Methanosarcina thermophila TM-1: one gene and its partner. Each later gene encodes a partner of the first gene's protein in a complex. Links are inferred from orthologs where the notes say so. Each region holds a gene or a part of one and is shown on either strand. Other genes may lie near its edges.

Region 1 (10,082 bases):
CTTACTTCAACAAGAAGCAGTGTTCCTGAGCCTCTCAGAGTTGCCCATTTAATCGCGACAGGCATTGTTCTAGGAGAATCAAGAGGTAAAGCATAACTACTGTTAATTCTCTAGAGAATGCGCAAAATGAAACCGAGATCATATAGGAGAATTAATCACATAAATTAGTGCATATAAATTCGGAGAAAATGGAAAGGTAAAAATATAGGAACGACTTGAAAAAAATAAAATAATAAAAAAATGAATAATTTGGCTAAGTAAATTAAAGAAGATTGGGAAGAAGGGAATAGAAAATAGGGAATAAAACGGACTATAATAAGCCGTGAATAGAACCTGAGGTTAAACGGGAAAGTCGAAGAATTTAATAAAATTCTTAAACAAATACCGTATAAGTTTAAAGACTGGAAAAGGAAAAATATTAAATTGGAAACTGTATATGTGAAGGTTGAAATACACGTATTCCCCCTAAAAATAAATTTATTCTTTAATACCAGCCATTAAAATTACCCCGTAAAATGGAGGAAAACAGTAGCATGAGATCCATTGTGGAAGAAGCCCTTGCTCGATCTGCCCTGGAAGGACGTGGCGGGCAGAGAGAGTACCCAAATTTAGATTACTCTAACGTAGACTCAGATGTTGATGCTGAACTTGAAGAGATCCTCAGAAGCCTTAAAACAACCATCAAAGTGATAGGTTGCGGAGGCGGCGGTTCAAACAGCATCCAGCGTATGATGGGCGAAGGAATCCAGGGAGCTGAGCTTGTAGCTGTGAATACTGATGCCCAGCACCTTCTTCATATACGCTCCAGTAAAAAGATTCTCATCGGGAAAAAGAAAACCCGTGGACTTGGCGCCGGAAGTCTCCCCCAGATCGGAGAAGATGCAGCAATCGAGAGTATTGACGAGATTAACAAAGTTGTCGAAGGCTCTGACATGGTCTTTATCACCGCGGGACTTGGAGGAGGAACCGGTACAGGATCGGCACCCATAGTAGCTGAGGCTGCAAGAGACGCAGGAGCCCTTACGATTGCAGTTGTCACCCTGCCCTTCAGTGTGGAAGGTCATGTCCGCAGAACCAATGCAGAGGCAGGTCTTGAACGCCTGAGAGATGTCGCAGACACTGTAATAGTGGTTCCCAACGATAAGCTGATTGAAGTCGTTCCTAGACTCCCACTTCAGGCTGCCTTTAAAGTCTCAGACGAAGTTCTTATGAGAGCCGTGAAGGGCATAACCGAACTGATTACAAAGCCAGGACTTGTAAACCTCGACTTCGCCGATATCAGAACTGTTATGCAAAACGGAGGCGTTGCAATGATAGGGCTTGGGGAATCCGACGGAGAGAATAAAGCTGCTGAATCCGTACAGAAAGCCCTGCGCAGTCCGCTTCTTGATGTAGACATTTCAGGCGCGACTTCTGCCCTTGTTAATGTGATTGGAGGCCCTGACATGACTATTTCAGAAGCTGAGTGTGTGGTTCAGGAGGTTTACAGCCGGATAGATCCAAACGCCCGTCTTATCTGGGGAGCTCAGATCGACCCTGACCTTGAACAGACTGTACGTACAATGATCGTAGTTACAGGAGTCACATCTGCTCAGATTTATGGTCATGGGAGCAACAAGAGTATTACCTATAAATATGGAATTGATTTTGTAGAGTGATCGAACCAGAGCTAAAGGGACTTAAACCTTCGATTGGAGAAAAAATACTGTTTTCCTCTCTTTAAAAAAAGGGTCAGGAATAAAAAACCAATCGAAAACTATTTTTATGGTAAATACAGTATGATGCCGATACGATTCGGCATCAAAAAAGAAATATTTTTACTTACGCGATTGAGATCCGGGATGAAATTGAAAAACGGTTTCGAAATCTTTTGATATTTTAAATGCCGTGTCGGTGATATCTTCATATAATAGGAATTAATAATATAAACCGCCCGTTCCTTCCATATCTTAATCGGTAAACTCCGCGCATGTAAAAAAGTGAATCTCGAGAATAGAAAACACACAGGAAGAATTACAGGCAAAAATTTCAAGACAGATAAATAAAATAAGAAAACCTGGATGTGAATTGATGGTCGAATCCACGTTTGAACCGAATATAACTGTAGAAAGCGTTGGTCAGGCAATTCGGGCACACCTGAGAGTCCTGAAACTTACTAGAAAACCGTCCAGGGAAGAATTCTTGACCATTGCCAAAGTTGCAGGTATTGGCATTCTGGCTGTGGGAACAATCGGATTTATAGTATATGTATTGTTGACAATGTTGCCCCAGTGGGTGGCCCAATGAGTGAGGATTCCCAGATATTTGTAATCAAAACCACGGCAAACCAGGAAAGATCGGTTGCAACAGCTCTTGCCAGGGTTTCAAAAAAGGAGAAGCTGGATATAAGGGCAATTCTAGCTCCTGATGAGCTAAAAGGATATGTCCTGGTCGAAGCTCCTAAATCCGGGATCGTAGAACAGGCAATTCAGACTATTCCCCATGCACGGGCTCTTGTGAAAGGGAGTTCTTCAATTGCTGAAATCGAGCATTTCCTTAAACCCAAACCAACAGTGACAGGAATCAAAGAAGGGGCTATAATTGAGGTCACTTCAGGGCCCTTTAAAGGGGAGAAAGCCCGGGTTAAGAGGGTTGATGAAGGACATGAGGAAATTACTGTGGAACTGTTCGATGCTGTGGTTCCGATTCCCATAACGATTCGTGGCGACACTGTCAGAATCCTTAAAAAAGAGGAAGAGTGAAGCTGCAGCGAGATGGTAAATACCGAAAAATTCCAGCTTATTAATAAATAAAATCACCAGTACTCAGAGTGGATCGAAAAAGATCTACAAAGTTTATATTTATTAAAACCGGTGAGACTCAGATGACAAGTATTGTTGAAGCACTTGTCCCGGGAGGAAAAGCTAACCCTGGACCACCTTTAGGTCCGGCGCTTGGTCCACTCGGGGTCAACATAAAAGAAGTGGTCGAAAAGATCAATGAAAAAACCAGGGACTATGATGGAATGCAGGTTCCTGTTAAAGTAATAGTTGACGATAAAAGAAATTTCGAGATCGAAGTAGGCACTCCACCCACCGCATCCCTGATCATGAAAGAGCTAGGGATTCAGAAAGGGTCAGGAAATGCAGGAAGCGAGGTTGTTGGAAACCTCAGCATCTCGCAGGTTGCAAAGATTGCCCGCATGAAAAAGGAGGATGTACTTTCCTACGATCTCAAGTCAACAATGAAAGAGGTAATAGGTACCTGTGTCCCCATGGGCGTAACCGTAGAGGGAGTTAAGGCAAAAGATATCCAGAAGGAACTCGACCAGGGCAAGTTCGATGATTTGCTTGCCGGTGAGGAGTGGTAAGCCTTCCATCCCTTTACCATTTAATCCGGGAATTCATTACCACCAATAGTTTTAAATTGGATAGCACTAATAGCACAAGAATCTTGCACATCGTTGCAATAGATTAAAATAATAGTTATTAGCGGCTTACCGTTAAGAGTAACAGAACCCGGATTAATGGGAAGCCCTAAGACCAACCGTAGTAAGCCGAAGAGGCTGCTTGAACAAGCAAGTTCAGACACTGGACAAGCAAGTTCAAACACTACGGGGAGGAATAAGATGGTAGAAAAAACTATACTGGAAGCTGTCAAGAAAGTACTTGAAGAATCGCCAAAGCGCAATTTCTCTGAAAGTGTAGACCTGGCGATTAACTTAAAGAATCTTGACATGAACCAACCGAAGAATAGAGTCGATGAAGAAGTGATTCTTCCTCACGGGCTCGGAAAAGAACTGAAGATCGGCGTTTTTGCAAAAGGTGATGTGGGCCTGAAAGCAAAGGCTGCCGGTGCTGCGTATGTTATTTCTGATGTTGAGCTCGAGGAACTGGCGGCTGACAAAAACAGAGCCAGGGCTCTTGCAAACGAATGTGACCTTTTTATCGCAGAAACCCAGTTCATGCCAACTATTGGTAAGACGCTTGGTATTGTTCTCGGACCCAGAGGGAAAATGCCTATTCCGCTCTTGCCTAACAAGGATGTAGGCGAACTTATCCAGAGCAAGAAAAATGCGGTAAGGTTGAGGTCTAAAGACAAACTCACTTTCCATGTGCCTGTCGGCCGAAGGGATATGAGTCCTGAAGAGCTTGCCGAAAACATAGAAACTGTAGTGTCCAGGCTGGAGCGTGTCCTGGAGAAAGGCAGGTACAACTTGAGATCTGTCTTTGTCACGACAACTATGGGGAAATCCGAAAGGGTGGTGTAAATGGCAGAGGAGAAACATCACACGGAGCACATCCCGCAGTGGAAAAAGGATGAGGTAGAAAATATAAAGAATCTCATTCAGTCACATAAGGTATTCGGGATGGTCGGGATCGAGGGCATTCTTGCAACCAAGATCCAGAAAATTCGCCGTGACCTTAAAGACACTGCGGTGCTCAAAGTCTCAAGGAACACCCTTACAGAGCGGGCTTTAAACCAGCTCGGAGGAAACATTCCCGAGATGAATAAATATCTTGACAAGCAGACGGCTTTGGTATTTACCAACGAAAGTCCCTTCAAACTTTACAAAATACTTGAACAGACAAAAACCCCTTCTCCGATTAAAGGAGGCGCAATAGCTCCGGTGGATATTGTTGTTCAGAAGGGACCTACAAGTTTCCCACCTGGCCCCATTCTCGGAGAACTCCAGAGCGCAGGAATTCCAGCTTCAATTGAGGCAGGGAAAGTTGCAATAAAGGAAACAAAGGTTGTCTGTAAAGCAGGTGAGGTAGTCCCACAGAAGCTCGCAACCATGCTTTCAAAGCTGGAAATATACCCACTTATTGTAGGGCTTGACTTAAGAGCCGCTTATGACGGTGGGACAATTTACGAGCCGGAACTCCTTGCAATTGACGAAAGTCAGTACTTCTCTGACATTACCAGAGCAGCCCAGAACGCTTTCAATCTCTCTGTCAACACTGCGTACCCGACAAGCGCAACAATCGTCACCCTACTATCAAAAGCCTTTGCAGAATCAAAGAACCTTGGTGTCAATGCTGTTGTGTTTGATTCCGGAGTCATGGACGCTTTGCTGGCAAAAGCTCACGCCCAGATGACATCCGTTGCATCCAAAGCCGCAGACAAAGATGCAAATGCCGTGGATGATGAACTGAGGGAAGTTCTCGGAGCAGCAGCCGCAAGCGCAGCAGCAGCCGCAAGTGTAGCAGCAGCCGAGAAGAAAGAGGAAGAAGTAAAGGAAGAAGAGGAAGAAGAGGAAGAAGATACCTCTGAAGAAGATGGAATGGCCGGTCTCGGCGCCCTTTTCGGATAAAAAATTTGCTATAATTGAAATTTAGGTGATCAACAATGGAATACATATATGCAGCTCTCTTACTACACAACGCTGGTAAAGCAATTACTGAAGATGCAATCACTGCCGTTCTCCAGGCAGCAGGTATAGAAGTTAACGAAGCCAGAGTAAAGGCACTTGTCGCAGCCCTTGAAGGAGTGGACATCGAAGAAGCAATCTCAAAGGCAGCATTTGCAGCTCCCGCAGCCGCAGCAGCCCCTGCAGCAGCTGCAGCAGCTCCTGCAGCAGAAGAAGCTCCTGCAGCAGAAGAGGAAGAAGAGGAAGAAGATACCTCTGAAGAAGACGGAATGGCCGGTCTCGGCGCACTCTTCGGATAAATGCAATAAAACTTCAATACATACAGCTCGCCTCACGGCGAGCACTCTTTTTTTTCAATAGAAACTTTAACAGCGGTTTAATAACTTAGAATTAGCCGATTTTACTGTAGAATTCTTTATCTTTTCTTAAAATCGTCTTCATTTTCTAAATTATCCCCTTTTCAGGCATTTTATTGGTGCTTTGTGATGCCGATTATAGGATTATGTTTTTTTAGTTAGAGCAATAACATACAAAACTAGCTCTCCAAAAGGTTATTAATAGAAAAAATAATGAATAATAAGTAGTCTTTTGCAGAAAAATAAGAAAGAGATTTCTATGTCCCGATTTAATCCTATCCTCGCTATGAGAGCCCTCTGGCAGATCAGAGTAAGAAAGCGTCCCTTTGTCCTTTCCCACGGTGTAAATGCTCAGTGCAACATGCGCTGCAAATTCTGTGAATACTGGAAGAAAGCCGGGAAAGAGCCGACTAAAGAAGAGATTTTCAAGCTGTTAGATGATGCGAGGGATTTCGGGATAGGAGTTTATAATGCCTGGACTGTAGAACCTCTCCTGAGAAAGGATCTGCCCCAGATTATGGCATATGCCAAAAAAATCGGGATGATCACTTCCATGGTCACAAATGGAAAGCTGCTTTATGAGAGAGCGGAAGAGCTTGTGGATGTAGATTATCTTTCGGTTTCTGTGGATGGGGTAGAGAGTTATAAAGAAATCCGTCGAATGGACTTCGAAACTCTGTTGAAGGGCTTAAAAAAAGCTATTGAGGTTAGAAAACTCCAGAAAAAGAAGAATCCCATCCTGATGAACTGCGTACTTACAGGAAAAAACCTTGACGATGTCGAAACCCTTATTTTACTTGCAAAAAAGCTGAAAGTGAAGATATCCTTCGAGCCTGTCCATGAGTTTCCCGGAATCAGTAAGGAAGTATGGAACGACATCGGAATCCGTGACATGGAAAAGTTCCGCAGAACAGTTGACCGCATAATCGAGCTTAAGACGCAGGATTACCCGATCATAAATTCCAAAACCTACCTTAAAATGGTCAGGGATGGGAAAACGGACTACAAATGCCTTGCCAGCGGGATTATTATTAACGTCACATATGACGGCACTCTGGAGACCTGCCGTGTGCAAAACGAGCCTCTTGGAAACGTTATCTGGGACGGGCTTGAGAGCGTCTGGGAAAACTCCAAAGAACGCCGGAAGGAGATTGTCAAAAACTGCACAGGCTGCCTCTTTTTTGGATATACGGAAAATAGTTTGATGCAGAGTTTTAATCCCGAAGTTCTGATGCATTATGAGTGGATGTAACAGCAGAGTTCCACTTCCCGATTTTCGCTTCGCGAGCACGAAGCCCTTTTCACTCACTTCGTTTGCTCAAGAGAGCTGAACTAGGGGCAAAAGAAACTATTTTTTAACTTAGAGCGCTTAGCACCTCAGTTTCGGTGGCTTCTCACGCTTCGCCCTCAGGCTTCGCCATTTGGGATTAACCTCTACTTCAATTATTAACCTGAGAAGTAAGGTCGAAAGTGGTTACAGTTCCCTCAGGAGGCGGAAACCAAGATCTCTGTAGCGGCTGCCTTGGTCGTACCAGTAGCGGTGCGCTGACCGGCAAAGCCTGGGGTCGTAGTACCAGCTACCGCCCCGCAGGATACGGAAGGAGATATCTCCATCTTCCCAAGCACTGCCATCAGAAGGAGCTCCTTCGTAACTATTGTGCCATCTGTCCTGAACCCATTCCCAAACATTACCATGCATATCATAAAGACCCCAAGGATTAGGTTGTTTTTGACCAACAGGATGAGTTTTTTCCCTGGAGTTCTTATAATACCAGGCATAATCTCCGAGTTTTGACTCGTCATCACCAAAAGAATATCTTGAGGTAGTACCTGCACGGCAGGCATATTCCCATTCAGCTTCAGAAGGGAGACGGTACTTATCAGTGCCTTTTATTTCATTGAGTTTTTTGATAAACTTCTGAACATCATCCCAAGAAACAGATTCTACAGGTAGATCATCACCTTTGAAACTGGAAGGATTCATGCCCATAATTTTTTCCCACTGCTTCTGAGTAACCGGGTATTTACCAAGGTAAAATGAATTTTCGATTTTTACACTATGAACTGGCTTTTCATTATCATACTCATTGGACCCCATAATGAAATATCCCGCAGGGATCCGAATAAATTCGATTTCATCAAAAATAAAAGAAGGAAGCTCAGTACCTTTTTCCAGAGGTGCAACCACAGGTGAGATCTGCAACAGCTTGCTAAAGTCAAGGCCTGAAAGGGTAAAATCTTCTGGTTTTTTAAAAGGATCATTCCCTTGACAGCCGTATCTCAATAAATTGATCAACCTTTTATCTCTTGCCCACTTTTCCAGATTTTCATTATTATCTTCCGGAATTAACCCCGAGATTGATACATATTGTAATTGATCTAGAAGTTTACTATTAGAACCAAGAGCTGAAACCAGAGAAGGCCACTTTATGCTTATTGCCACGAATTTTGCTAATTTTTTACAGTTCCACATATTTCCGGGGTTGGTCCCCACATCATAACAAAAGAGGCCCGTTCTTTTCCCTATAGTTCTCTGAAAACGGAACTGATTTATAAACTGTTTTATCCGGCGAGGGTTATTATCCAGAGCAGGGGCAACCATTTCAAGAATCAGTTTTGAGGTTTCATAATCTTCCACACAATCCGTGTCATTCTGAATCTCCTGTTTATTTGATTCTGGTACAACAGTACTGGAGTCATTTATTACTGGCTTTTGTCCACTAGTTTCATTCTGTGAGGATTTGGTGTCACTCTCAAGAGATTCACGGGGGGCAGAATTATCCGATGAATCTCGTTTGTCCACAGCTTCTAGCTGCTTAGAGGAAGATTCTTTTTCATAGAAGGGGAAAAATTTTAAAAAATCAGTGCTTTTTGGACGAGGAACTCTAAAGGGGAGCTGGATGAATTTTTCAATGAATTCATACCCGTATTCAAGCCCATCGACATCTAAGAACCTGAAAACTTTTTCGTTTTTAGCTGCGAACCCTGCAGAGACAACTTTTCTATCCATTCCCAGGATAAAATAAACCTTTGGATCATCCGAGATCATCAGGTTAATTGCCTGCATTAGTTCTGCTGCCTTTGGGACTTCACAGCGGTCGAGATCGTCAATAAAAACATAGACTTTCGAATCTCCGACATAGGATTTGATTATTTTGTTAAAGTCGGAATGAAAGTGCTCTCTAAAAGATAGGCGTTCCTTGTAATTCGTATTTGATTCAAGCTTTTTTAGACCGAAAGGATCTCTAAACACATCTATAAACCACTTTTCGGCAGAAAAATAGCGCATGAGGCCCACAAGTGGAGTTAAGATCAATACAAGATTGGTTAAGTTTTCGATTAACTTATCACTTAACTTATCATCAATAAAGTCTGGTAAACGCATTCCAAGAGGATTCAAAATATAAGTAATAAACAAAAACGAAAATGAAAAAATAAGTACGAAAGAAAGAATGTTCCAGGAGAAATGAACAATAATTAAAAAATTACTTTTCAATTTAAGTTTGTATCTCAGATAAAACAATTTGAGCCTTGAATGTTGTAGACGTTTCCATGAAAGCTGCTTCGATAACTCATCCATGAAATTAAGTGCAAAAGAAGCCCATAACTCATCTTCCTTGTCATATTTCCAGGAATTGAACCATACAGTAAAATATTTGGTTTCTTTCTCAAGTTCATTTTTTTTGCTGATTTCCTTTCTTAACTGTTGCATGAAAGATGATTTACCACACCCCCACTGCCCCTCAATAGAAAGAGTAATCGGAGCTAAAGTTTCCTCAGAGGTAAGAAATTCTGCAATTGCCTCAACGTAAGGTTGAAATCCTAGTGAATCTTCTCCTGTTGGAGTGTCAATATGCACACAGTAAGATTCTGATCTCGACATATCGCCTACCAAAAGAATTAACTCCGTCTTTAATTCATTCATAACATATTTATACAGATCCTCTGAAATGGAATTTGAAGACTTTATTTTTTAAAGAAGCTCGATTCTTCTCAATTTTTTACTAACATGCATTATAAATATTTATTGAAATTATCAAATCATTAAAAAAGATTGAACAATATTTCCTATTTTTAATACAATTAGAAGAGATAATGCATTGAGATAAAAAATAATTTAACTCCGTTTATCCAGTATTCTTAGAGCTTCAGTTATAACCTACCTTACATTTAGGTCTGGACCATCCAGATTTATTTTAGAACACCCTTATTACCACCTGCTCTCCGCTCTTCAGCCCGAACTGACGCGCAGCACTTCCCTTGTTTACCGCAATTTCCAGGAAACCATGACTACCTATAAGGGCAAGGGGTTCTTCCTGCCCGACAAGACCGTAAGTCTGAACAAAGGATACCTTTCTGCCGTTTACTTCTAT
Region 2 (9,816 bases), 520 kb from region 1 along the record:
CTGGCAGGTCTGAGCTCTCTTCTCTGTATTCAGCAATGTGTTCTCCCCGAATTCTCTCATCCGAAGGGAAAACTTCAGGGTTGCAGGGGACGTCAAAACCAGAATCTATTATGCCTTTAAGCGCAGCATAAACCCTGGAGCCTGCAGAGGAAGCCTGAAGTCCTATATCCAGAATGCCTCCCTCATATCCCTTTTTCAAACTCTTCAGTCCGAAAAGGAGCCCTGTAAGATACGCAGCCGTGGTATTTCCGGTAGCTCCTGTGTAACCGTACCTGGCAAGCTCACTCGAGATGGCTGAGGAATAAGTTATATCCCCGTCTGGGGTTGGAGCTATTAACTGGATCTGAATGTTTCTTGCACTCTTCCTGACAACCACACGGTCCCGCTTTGAGAGCAGTAACTTGAGCCGCAGGTGATAATTAGTGCGACCTTCTCTTCTTCTTCTAAAAGGAACCTTATATCTTGGTCCTGTTGCCATATTTAGCTCCTCCAGTTTATTTCTTTAACATTTTTTCGGACTCAAGGTGGGAATTCAGGTGGGCAACACTTCTATATTCGCCGCCTTTTGCTTTCCTGTAAAGTCTGCAGTACACAGACTTATCAATTGTGCCATCTGCACGCAATTCCTTGAGCCTTCTTCTAAGAGCCCGGATCTTTTTGATCCACAGTTCTTTCTTGGGGGTACGGGCTCCTTTCTTACCTTTTCTTGAACCGTGACCCTTGCGGTGTCCATACTTACGCTTGGCGGCAAGAGCTCTGGCTCGGCCTCTGCTGACTCCTTTTATTGGTTTTGCCTTAATAGTACCTTTCTCGATGAGCCCGCGGATATCTTCCCTGGTAATTGCGGACGCGATCTCTTCGGAGGCGTCAGGATTAAGCCATACCCTGTCAAGACCGCATTCGAGGATTTTGGAGGCTAACCTTCTCTGATTGGCCAAATCTGTCATATTTATTCACTCCTTCCAGGGTTCAATATCTTGATTCCGAGTTCTTCGGCTTTTGCTATAATAATAGCTTTTTTTCTTGCGCCTACTGTAGAAGCTATCCTGATAGCCTCATAAGAAGGATCAATAAGCTCAAGTTCATCAACACTGGAAATAAGCACATCCGAATACCCGGACGGATGCAGACCTTTTACTGCAACCGGGCTTCCATATCCTACCTGGGCGAGCGCACCTTTAGATACATATTTTCTGCGCTGTTTGCCTTGAGTACCTCTTGGACGCCTCCAGTTGCTATCAAGTCTTTTGAATTTGTGACAGGCTGCTCTTTTAAACTGGGGTTTCTTTCCCTTCAGAACCTTTCTCACATTGAATAAACGCCTGGATTCAGAGTCCATATCAAGAGTACCTTCTGATTTGAATTCTTCTGCCATCACAACCACCTCAGGGTTTCTGCACGATGTAGATTCCATCCTGGAAAACCCTCGGGTCGAATCTCCTGATCTTCGTCTTCTGTTCAATGTTTGCGGCAGTCTGCCCGACGTCTTCCTTGTTTATTCCGGTGATAGTTACCTCGTTTCCGGATACCTTAACCTTTGTTTCGCCAAGGATTTTTGCAACTCTCGGCTTCTTTTCTCCAAGGAAGTTTCCGATTATGAAGGACTTACCATCAACTTTTACTTGCATGGGGAAGTGAGAGTACACAATAGACATTTTGCACTCAAATCCTTCATTTACGCCTTTGATCATGTTTTTGATGTGGGAAGTAAAGGTGCCTACCATTGCTTTCTGTTCTTTCCTGGAGGATACTGCATCCACCACTACTTCGCCCTCTCTGACGTCGATCTTGACCCCTGGGTACCAGAGCTTTCTTTCGACAGTTCCCAGGGGACCCTTCACTGTAAGCACATCCTGAGAGAAAGAGACGGAAATTCCTTCAGGAATCTCTATTGTTCTTGCAATTTCCTTAACCATTTCCTGTTTCCTCCAGCTCAGTACACATAAGCAAGAAGCTGCCCACCAATCTTCTTCTCACGGGCTTCGTACTGGGACATAACCCCGCTTGAAGTGGTAACTATAAGGGCGCCAAAGTTCTTTGCCGGCAGGAACTGCTTTTCCCAGCGTTCAAAACTGCCAGTTCCCACAGAATACCGCGGCTTGATTGCACCGCATTTGTTGATTCTTCCCACAAGGGTAACATTGTAGATTCCGGCTTTTCCGTCATCGATAAACTCGAATTCTCCAATGTATCCGAGATCTTGCATAACCTTCAGTACATTGCCGATAGTTTTGGAAGCAGGCCTGATGACACAGGCGCTCTTCCCGACATCTTCGGCGTTTTTAATTACAGAAAGGGCATTTGCAAGAGGATCAAGTAATACCATTTGAATCACCTTACGAATATTTCTCAAAACCCATCTGGTGGGCGATCTCCCTGAAACAGTGCCTGCAGAGGTAGATATCGTATTTACGGACAAGACCCTGCTTTCTTCCGCAGCGCTTGCATACATTTACTCCTCTTCCGGACTTGTCTATAGTATCTGCCATTTACATGACCTCCACGCCATAGTTCTCGCTAAGGAAAGCAACTGCATCCTCAACTGTAACCCTGTGGTTTGTCGGGATCTTCTTTTTTGCGATCCTTCTCTTGCAGATTCTTTCTCCGGGGCGTTTGATAACAACTGTTACATCCATTCCGAAAACCCCGATATTCGGGTCATATTTCATGCCCGGAAAATCCGTGTGTTCTTCAATTCCGAAAGAGACGTTTCCAAGGGAATCAAACTGGGACCTGACCAGAGTTTTGCCAACTATGCCCAGAGCTGTCTCAAGGAATTCCTGGGCTTTCTGGCCTCTCAGGGTCACCTTGCAGCCAATGGGTTCTTTCTTTTTAATCGAGAAAGCCGGAAGAGTCTTTTTGGCAAAGCACCTGACAACTTCCTGTCCTGTGATAGTCCTGAGGATCTCCTCGGCATTTACAAGACGCTGCCCACTTTCTCCAACACCCATGTGGACAATAACCTTTTCAACAGTTGGAGCGCGCATAGGATTACTCAATTGCCTCACCACCGAGCCTGATCTCAGGTTTGTCTTCACCAATTACAAACACGTAATCTTCAATAGTCTCGAAATCGGTTTCCCCGGAAATCGCGACTGTATTGTGCCTAGAACTCTTAACTTCCTTGATTTCTTTAATTGTTCCGATTTCTCCGGAGTGCTGTCCGCCTACCACCATTGCCAGGTTGCCGACCTTGAACTTAAGGTGCTTTATTATCTTCTTGTCAGGCACGGAAAGAATCAGAGAATCCTTTGTGCTATATTCGTTAGAGCCAAGAATATTGGCCCCATCATTCAGGTTAAGCTGCACCTTTCCTCCTTTGAGGATAGTCTTGTTGTTAATCCTGCACAGCTTGTTAACGTTTGTCTCGCTCAGTTTGTAAAGGGTAAGACGCCCCTTTTCATCCTGGAGCACTCTGTATGTTTCATTTATGAGCGGGAGCGAAATTACATCAAAAAGCCCTACAGGGAACCTGAGGTCTTTCCTGGGAATGCCGTCCACAAGAACTTTACCTTCCGAAAGAATTCTCTTACCTTCTCTACTGTTATCTACGAGCTTGAGAATGTCGCGAATAATGATTCCTAGCGGAAGACTGCGTGCCTTGCTGTGAGGCCCCGGGCGGGTGGTGGAGACCCACTTATAACCTTTTTTCCCGACCTTCCAGCTTTTTGGAATTGCTAATCTTTTCTGGTGTGTCACAAAAAATCACCTGGCTCACTTCTTAATGCTTGATGCTCTGCGCCCGTCCTTCATTTCCAGTTTTATGATCATAACATTGGAGGGGTAGATAGGTCTTGGGACTTCGGTGCCATCCACCTTGGTGGAAATAACCCCGTCCACAGTAATAGTGCCGTCCTTAAGAGAAACACTCTGAACCTTTCCTTCAGTACCCTTAAAGTCTCCACGCATGACCTTCACGGTATCTCCCGCGATGACTGGGGCGCTTCTTGTGCCGTATTCCTTGGAGAGCGATTCACTGAGCCTTGCACCCATGAATTTCTGTCTGATATGCAGAGGTGCGTTATATCTTGCTTTTCTCTGCTTCCTTGGCTGTTTGGATACCATGCTCGCCACCTCAGATAATAATAGATGCCGTGGTTCCAATCTTTGGGTATCTCTCAGCTACTTCTCTTGCGATAGGACCTTTTATGTCCGTGCCTTTAGGAACCCCTTCTTCGTCTGTGATTACCATGGCATTGTCCTCAAAGGATACACGCAGCCCATCCGGACGGCGGAATTCCTTTTTCTGGCGAACCACTACTGCGTAGACAATCTGCTTCCTCATTTCAGGGGTGCCTTTCTTCACCGAGACGACACACATATCCCCGATTCCTGCGCAAGGCATTCTGTTCTTGACTCCTCTGTACTTCTTGACAGAGATGATCTCAACTACCTTGGCTCCAGTGTTGTCTACACAAGGAACATTGGCACCTGCATTAAGAGCCCTTGGGATGTTAGAACGTATACCTTTCATTTTGGCACCTCCGCTTTAACTACCACAAAGGACTTGGTTTTGCTTATAGGCCTGCATTCCGCAATCGTAACGATATCCCCGACTTTTGCTGAAATGCAAGGCGGGTTGTGTGCGTGAAGCTTCGAGCGTCTCTTCTCGTATCTCTGATATTTTGGCACCATTTTCATGTATTGCCTTTCAATAACTACTGTATTGTCCATCTTATTGCTGACCACGGTGCCCACAAGTATTTGACCCCTTACTGGGAGTGTGCCGTGGAAGGGACAGTATGAATCATCACATTCTTCTGATGGCGCCGGTATGTTTAATCCAATATCTCTTGCCATGAGTTTAGCCCCATTTGCGTAACTTTTTAATGTTCTTGATCCGATTTTCGGGTTGTGAGAGCAGCAGGTTTCCCTGAATTTTAACAAATGTATCGGATCTGCGGCCTTTTTCTGAGAGCTCGGCAGGGATCCGGAAGACAAATTCCGAACCCGCCTTTGGAATCTTCAGTTCCCGCGACTTCGAGTTTTCTATTATTAACATATTTTTTGTCTCGTCAATTACCCTGCCGCGGATTCCTATCAATGCTGGATTAGTGGAATGAATCACCAGAACCTCGAGCCCTATCAGTTCATGGTAGATAAGGGTCGAAGGTAGAATTTCCACTTTAGATTTCATTTAATTCATGCTGAATTGTCTTTATCCGGGCAATTGTTCTCCTGATTTCTCCGATCCGTCCCGGGTTCTCAGGAGCTCCGCCTGCGGAGGTAAGGGCGCGTTCCCTGACCAGTTCATTTTTCAGATTCTCAAGTTCATCAGCCCGTTCCTCGGGTGTCATAGCCCGGATTTCGCTGGTTCTGAGGATTGCCATTATTCCTTTGCCTCCTTGTGAACCCGTGCCATTGGGTGCCAGTAATCATAACCTTCGTGCTTGTGCTGCCAGACTCCATTGACCTGCCTTCGGAGTTCTTCAGAACCTTCGACCTGAATAACCTCAACCTCTTCCTCTTCTGCGGTCTCAGCCTGAGGTTCTTCCTCGGCTTCTTCAGGCTCTGCGACTTCAGCTTCCTCTACAGATTCTGCAGGTGCAGCTGCAGGACGGGGTTTTGCCGCGCCTTCCTTCTTAGGGGCTTCAGCAGGTTCCTCAACCGGCTTTTCGGCAGGCTTTTCAACCGGTTCAACAAGTTCACCTGTTTCCTTAACTCTGTAGGAGTCAGGCAGGACAACGCCCGGCTGAATGATTCTGACTTTACAGCCAAGGGTTCCGAGCTTTTTGATCGCTACTGCAAACCCTTCATCAACAACATGTTCTACGGGATTTCCGGAGTGTTTTATGTACCCATCAACGAATTTTTCAACTCTTGACCTGGCACCTGTAAGTTTTCCAGAGATAACAACCTCACAGCCGAGTGCACCTGCATTCATGATCGCTCTTAAGGTGTTGTGCCCGGCTTTTCTGAAGTACCAGCCTCTCTCAATTGAAGCTGCAAGCCTGGATGCCATCATCTGAGCGTTAAGTTCAGGTTTTTTGACTTCCTGAGCGTCAATCTGTGGATTTTCGAGGTTATACTTAGTTGCTACATCCCTGGTAAGCTTTCTGATGACCTTCCCGGCTTTCCCGATTACCATTCCAGGCTTTTCGGAGTAAATAATGATCTGGGTGCCCATTGGGGTCCTGTTAAGCTCCATACCGCCGTATCCAGCTCTGCTCAGCTGCTCTGCGAAGTACTCGTTCATGGAGGCTTTAACGTACCCATCATTGACGAATTTTCTCTCTATTGCCATTCAGCGCACCTCGGAAAGAATCATCTCGATATTTACAGTTTCTGTGTCTTTAGGAGTGGCTCTTCCTCTTGCCCTTGGCATGAACCCGCGAATTGTCCTTCCGCGCTGGATAGCAGCGTGGGATATGACCATGTTTGCGGGCTCAAGACCCTTATATTCGGCATTGCTTTCTGCATTCTTCAGAACCTTGAGGATCTCTTTGGAAGCATTGACAGGGTACCTGCCTGCAGCCATCGGACCTTTTCTGTGTCCTGCTCCATCATGGTGCCTCTTGAAGGGTACAGCCTGTTTTAAAGCAATTACATCTTCTAAAAACTTTCTTGCTTCGGGGACTTTCATGCCCTTAATTTTGCAGCAGATTTCACGGGACTTTTTAGGCGAAATATGTAGTTCAGAACCCATAGCCTTAGAGGTGGTCTCAGGGTCTGCCTTAACTGAATAATCAATTCTTGCCATTCCCTCTCACCTCATTTCAGCGGCACGAACTTGCTTGAACGGGTTGCTCCCACACCGGCACTACCGTGTACAACTCTTGATCTTGTGGGTGCGAATTCCCCAAAGCGGTGCCCGATCATCTCAGGCTGGAGATCCACACTTACGAAGGTTTTCCCATTGTGGATTTCAATAGTCTGTCCAATCATTTCCGGAAGGACAATCATGTCTCTGTGATGAGTTCTGATCTTCTTTCCTTCCTTGAACTTGTGCAGGACTTTTTTCTGTCCTTCCGTGAACCCGCGTTTGATGCTCCTGCGTTCTCTTGAGGGCAGGAGTTCTGCAAACTCTTCAAGACTCATTTCCTGAAGTTCTGAGATGGTTTTCCCGCGGTAAGTATATTCACCCTTTCTCTTTGGTAATTTTGATGATGATTTTTTAGCCATAACGAATACCCCTCATCAGCGCTTCATTCCGGTTCTTCTGGCTGCAATCAGTCCGACCTTTCTTCCGGGCGGAGCATTTCTGCTAACCGTTATGGGCTTGCCCGGGTGCTTCCAGGCACCTCCACCGAACGGGTGGTCGCGCGGGTTCATGGCAATACCTGAAACCCTGGGATACTTTGCAGCTCTTGTTTTCAGTTTATGGTATTTCTTTCCAGCTTTAAGCCATGGTCTATCAACCCTGCCACCGCCTGCAACAATACCAACAACTGCTCTGCACTTTGGATTAAGCCATTTAATGGTACCTGAGGGCATTGCCACTGCAGTCCTGTTAGGCTCATGAGTCACGACAGTTGCGTATACTCCTGACGAGCGTACGAATTTACCGCCATCATTTGGCTTTGACTCGATATTGCAGATAAAGAAACCTTCAGGCACATTCCCGATAGGAACTATGTTTCCAGGCTTAATCTCGGCATCGTCTCCACACTTTATTGTGTCCCCTAATGCTATCCCTTCGGGAGCCAGCATGAGAAGCTCTTCTCCATTTTCAAAGCGAACTTTTGCAATCGGAGCTGAGCGAGCAGGGTCATGCTCGATATCAATGACTTTCCCCTGGATCGATGTGTTTTCATCAACACGGGGATGCTTCAGTTCTGCCTTGTATTTGTGAGAAGGAGCTCTGTAGGTTGGAGTGCCTCTGCCCCTGTTCTGTGATATTAATCTTTTACCCATACCTCACACCTCACATAAGTCCTATCCGGGTTGCAATCTCGTGTGCCGATTCGGGATCTTCGAATGTCAGGATTGCTTTTTTCGTACCCTTCATGGTAGTCATCGTCCGCACGGATTTTACTTTGAATCCGTACAGTTTCTCAACGTCTTCTGCGATCTGCTTTTTGTTTGACCTGGGATCCACGATAAACTGAAGCTTGTTTTGATCAAGCAGCATCATCGCTTTTTCAGTAACAAAAGGATAGAAAATTGAACTCATTGGAATGCACCTTCCAGTTTCTTAATTGCGGATTCTGTCCAGATAGTAAGGCGCCCTGCATGTGTACCAGGTGCGAGCAGCTCGGCATTCAGTGAGTCCACAGTTGTAACGTCTACTCCTGCAAGGTTTCTTGCAGCCTTCAGGATAGGGGCATCTTCCCCTGCAACAATAAGGATACTCTTTTTATTCTTGTATTTCCTGCCTCTGAGTTTTCCACGACCTGCACGGATATGCTTTCCGTATTTTGCCCTGAGCACATCGTCATAGACTCCGATAGCCTGCAGGAATTCTATTACCTGCTTTGTCTTTTCAAGGTCTTCGAAAGCGTTTTCTGCAACGATCGGAAGCTCGGCATCAAAGATGTGACCTCTAAGGCTTACGAGGGTTGGGTCTCTGGTTGCTGCGATTGCAGAGCGGATTGCATAGCGGCGTTCCTTGATATTGATTTTCTCACTCCTGTCAGCCTCAGGCTTTGGTGGGTGGGCTCTTCTTCCACCTCTTGCTTGCGGAACTCTTGCAGCTCTGCTGCTGTTTACAAGCCTTGGTACCTGGGCAACTCCACGTCCTGAACCCCAGGATCTTGCAGAAGTGTCCATTCCTGCATAGAGACGGGGACCGTAGGGCTGAAGCCTGTTTGCCTGTGCCGCAAGCACTGCCTTTTTGATCAGATCAGGGCGGTAGTCCACATCAAACACATCAGGCAGCTCGATTTCCCTGATAACCTTTCCTGTAAGGTCTAATGTTTTTGCTGTAGCCATCTTGTTCACCCCTGCTTGGATTCCCTGCTTATGTGAAGTATGTTCGGTTCGCCAAGGTCGGCTTTCTTTGCCCTGATTGGGTCTCTGAGTCTGATAAGCCTCTTTGATGGTCCGGGTACACTGCCTTTAATGAGCACATAGTCTCCACGGACAATACCGTAATTTATGAAACCGCCTTCAGGAGTAACTTCTTCCCCATCTGATCCGATCTTGAGAATACGCTTGTTGAACTCGGTTCTCTGGTGGTACCCCATCTGACCCATCTGAGGAACTCTCCACGAGACCCGGGCAGGATGCCATGGACCAAGGGTACCAACCTGCCTGAGGCTGCCCTGTCTGGAGTGCTTGCTTTTCATAAGCTGAATGCCCCAGCGTTTGACAGGACCCTGAGTACCTTTACCGGTGGTGATAGCAGCTGTATCTACAAGTGTTCCGGCTTTGAAAACGTCAGTAACGCTTACAAGAGTGCCGAGGATTGACTTTGCGTACTCGAATTTGGTTTTGAGATCTCTGGCACTGATTCCGGATTCCATAATGTCAGGCTTCTTTTTGGGAACCCCGGTAATGTTCTTTGGCAGGGTGTAAGTAATTGCTCTGATATCGCTTATCTTGCCTTCTTCGATCATTTTTTCAATTTTCTCAAGATTTTCAGCCATGTTTCCAGCTGCTGGTACAGGGATCCTGCGCTTGAGTTCAGGGTCAAGGTCTGCTGCCCATGCCTCAGCGACTGCCTTTTCTCCGGTGCTGTCTTCTGCATATGCCCGGATGGCTGCGACCCTTATTGCAGGAGTTTCAATGACAGTTACAGGTACGGATATTTCCATACCCTGGGTAAGGCTGTTCTTTGTGTCATCAATCATGATCACGTGGGTCATGCCCACCTTGTACCCTGCAAAACTCTGTAGCCTTGGTTCACCTGTAGCTTCCGGCCAGGCTCTGAACCGT

What was found.
Region 2: MSTHT_RS08400 (region 1) and MSTHT_RS06120 share a complex: the UniProt entries of both Methanocaldococcus jannaschii proteins name them as parts of the 50S ribosomal subunit. The link is inferred for Methanosarcina thermophila TM-1 from one-to-one orthologs.

What each region holds. Positions count from the first base shown.
Region 1 is NZ_CP009501.1:1,930,537-1,940,618, forward strand. The notes cover bases 3,320-6,272. They hold MSTHT_RS08400 (50S ribosomal protein L10), read left to right. Parts: upstream 3,320-4,249; coding sequence 4,250-5,296; downstream 5,297-6,272. Other genes in these bases: MSTHT_RS08390 (50S ribosomal protein L11), read left to right, coding at 3,320-3,349; MSTHT_RS08395 (50S ribosomal protein L1), read left to right, coding at 3,608-4,249; rpl12p (50S ribosomal protein P1), read left to right, coding at 5,332-5,652; MSTHT_RS08410 (radical SAM protein), read left to right, coding at 5,969-6,272. In the rest of the region: MSTHT_RS08370 (endonuclease dU), read left to right, coding at 1-96; cell division protein FtsZ, read left to right, coding at 534-1,658; MSTHT_RS08380 (protein translocase SEC61 complex subunit gamma), read left to right, coding at 2,071-2,286; MSTHT_RS08385 (transcription elongation factor Spt5), read left to right, coding at 2,283-2,741; more of MSTHT_RS08390, read left to right, coding at 2,864-3,319; more of MSTHT_RS08410, read left to right, coding at 6,273-6,961; MSTHT_RS15425 (SUMF1/EgtB/PvdO family nonheme iron enzyme), read right to left, coding at 7,184-9,604; MSTHT_RS08420 (SAM hydrolase/SAM-dependent halogenase family protein), read right to left, coding at 9,906-10,082. UniProt on the Methanocaldococcus jannaschii protein: Forms part of the ribosomal stalk, playing a central role in the interaction of the ribosome with GTP-bound translation factors.
Region 2 is NZ_CP009501.1:1,409,002-1,418,817, forward strand. Bases 4,973-7,659 are described here. They hold MSTHT_RS06120 (50S ribosomal protein L22), read right to left. Parts: upstream 6,701-7,659; coding sequence 6,245-6,700; downstream 4,973-6,244. Other genes in these bases: rnp1 (ribonuclease P protein component 1), read right to left, coding at 4,973-5,137; rpmC (50S ribosomal protein L29), read right to left, coding at 5,127-5,330; MSTHT_RS06115 (30S ribosomal protein S3), read right to left, coding at 5,330-6,244; MSTHT_RS06125 (30S ribosomal protein S19), read right to left, coding at 6,712-7,122; MSTHT_RS06130 (50S ribosomal protein L2), read right to left, coding at 7,138-7,659. In the rest of the region: MSTHT_RS06050 (50S ribosomal protein L18), read right to left, coding at 1-478; MSTHT_RS06055 (50S ribosomal protein L19e), read right to left, coding at 495-947; MSTHT_RS06060 (50S ribosomal protein L32e), read right to left, coding at 950-1,375; MSTHT_RS06065 (50S ribosomal protein L6), read right to left, coding at 1,386-1,916; MSTHT_RS06070 (30S ribosomal protein S8), read right to left, coding at 1,934-2,326; MSTHT_RS06075 (30S ribosomal protein S14), read right to left, coding at 2,337-2,489; MSTHT_RS06080 (50S ribosomal protein L5), read right to left, coding at 2,490-2,987; MSTHT_RS06085 (30S ribosomal protein S4e), read right to left, coding at 2,992-3,699; rplX (50S ribosomal protein L24), read right to left, coding at 3,715-4,065; rpl14p (50S ribosomal protein L14), read right to left, coding at 4,076-4,474; MSTHT_RS06100 (30S ribosomal protein S17), read right to left, coding at 4,471-4,800; more of rnp1, read right to left, coding at 4,805-4,972; more of MSTHT_RS06130, read right to left, coding at 7,660-7,854; MSTHT_RS06135 (50S ribosomal protein L23), read right to left, coding at 7,865-8,113; rpl4p (50S ribosomal protein L4), read right to left, coding at 8,110-8,871; rpl3p (50S ribosomal protein L3), read right to left, coding at 8,877-9,816. UniProt on the Methanocaldococcus jannaschii protein: This protein binds specifically to 23S rRNA. It makes multiple contacts with different domains of the 23S rRNA in the assembled 50S subunit and ribosome.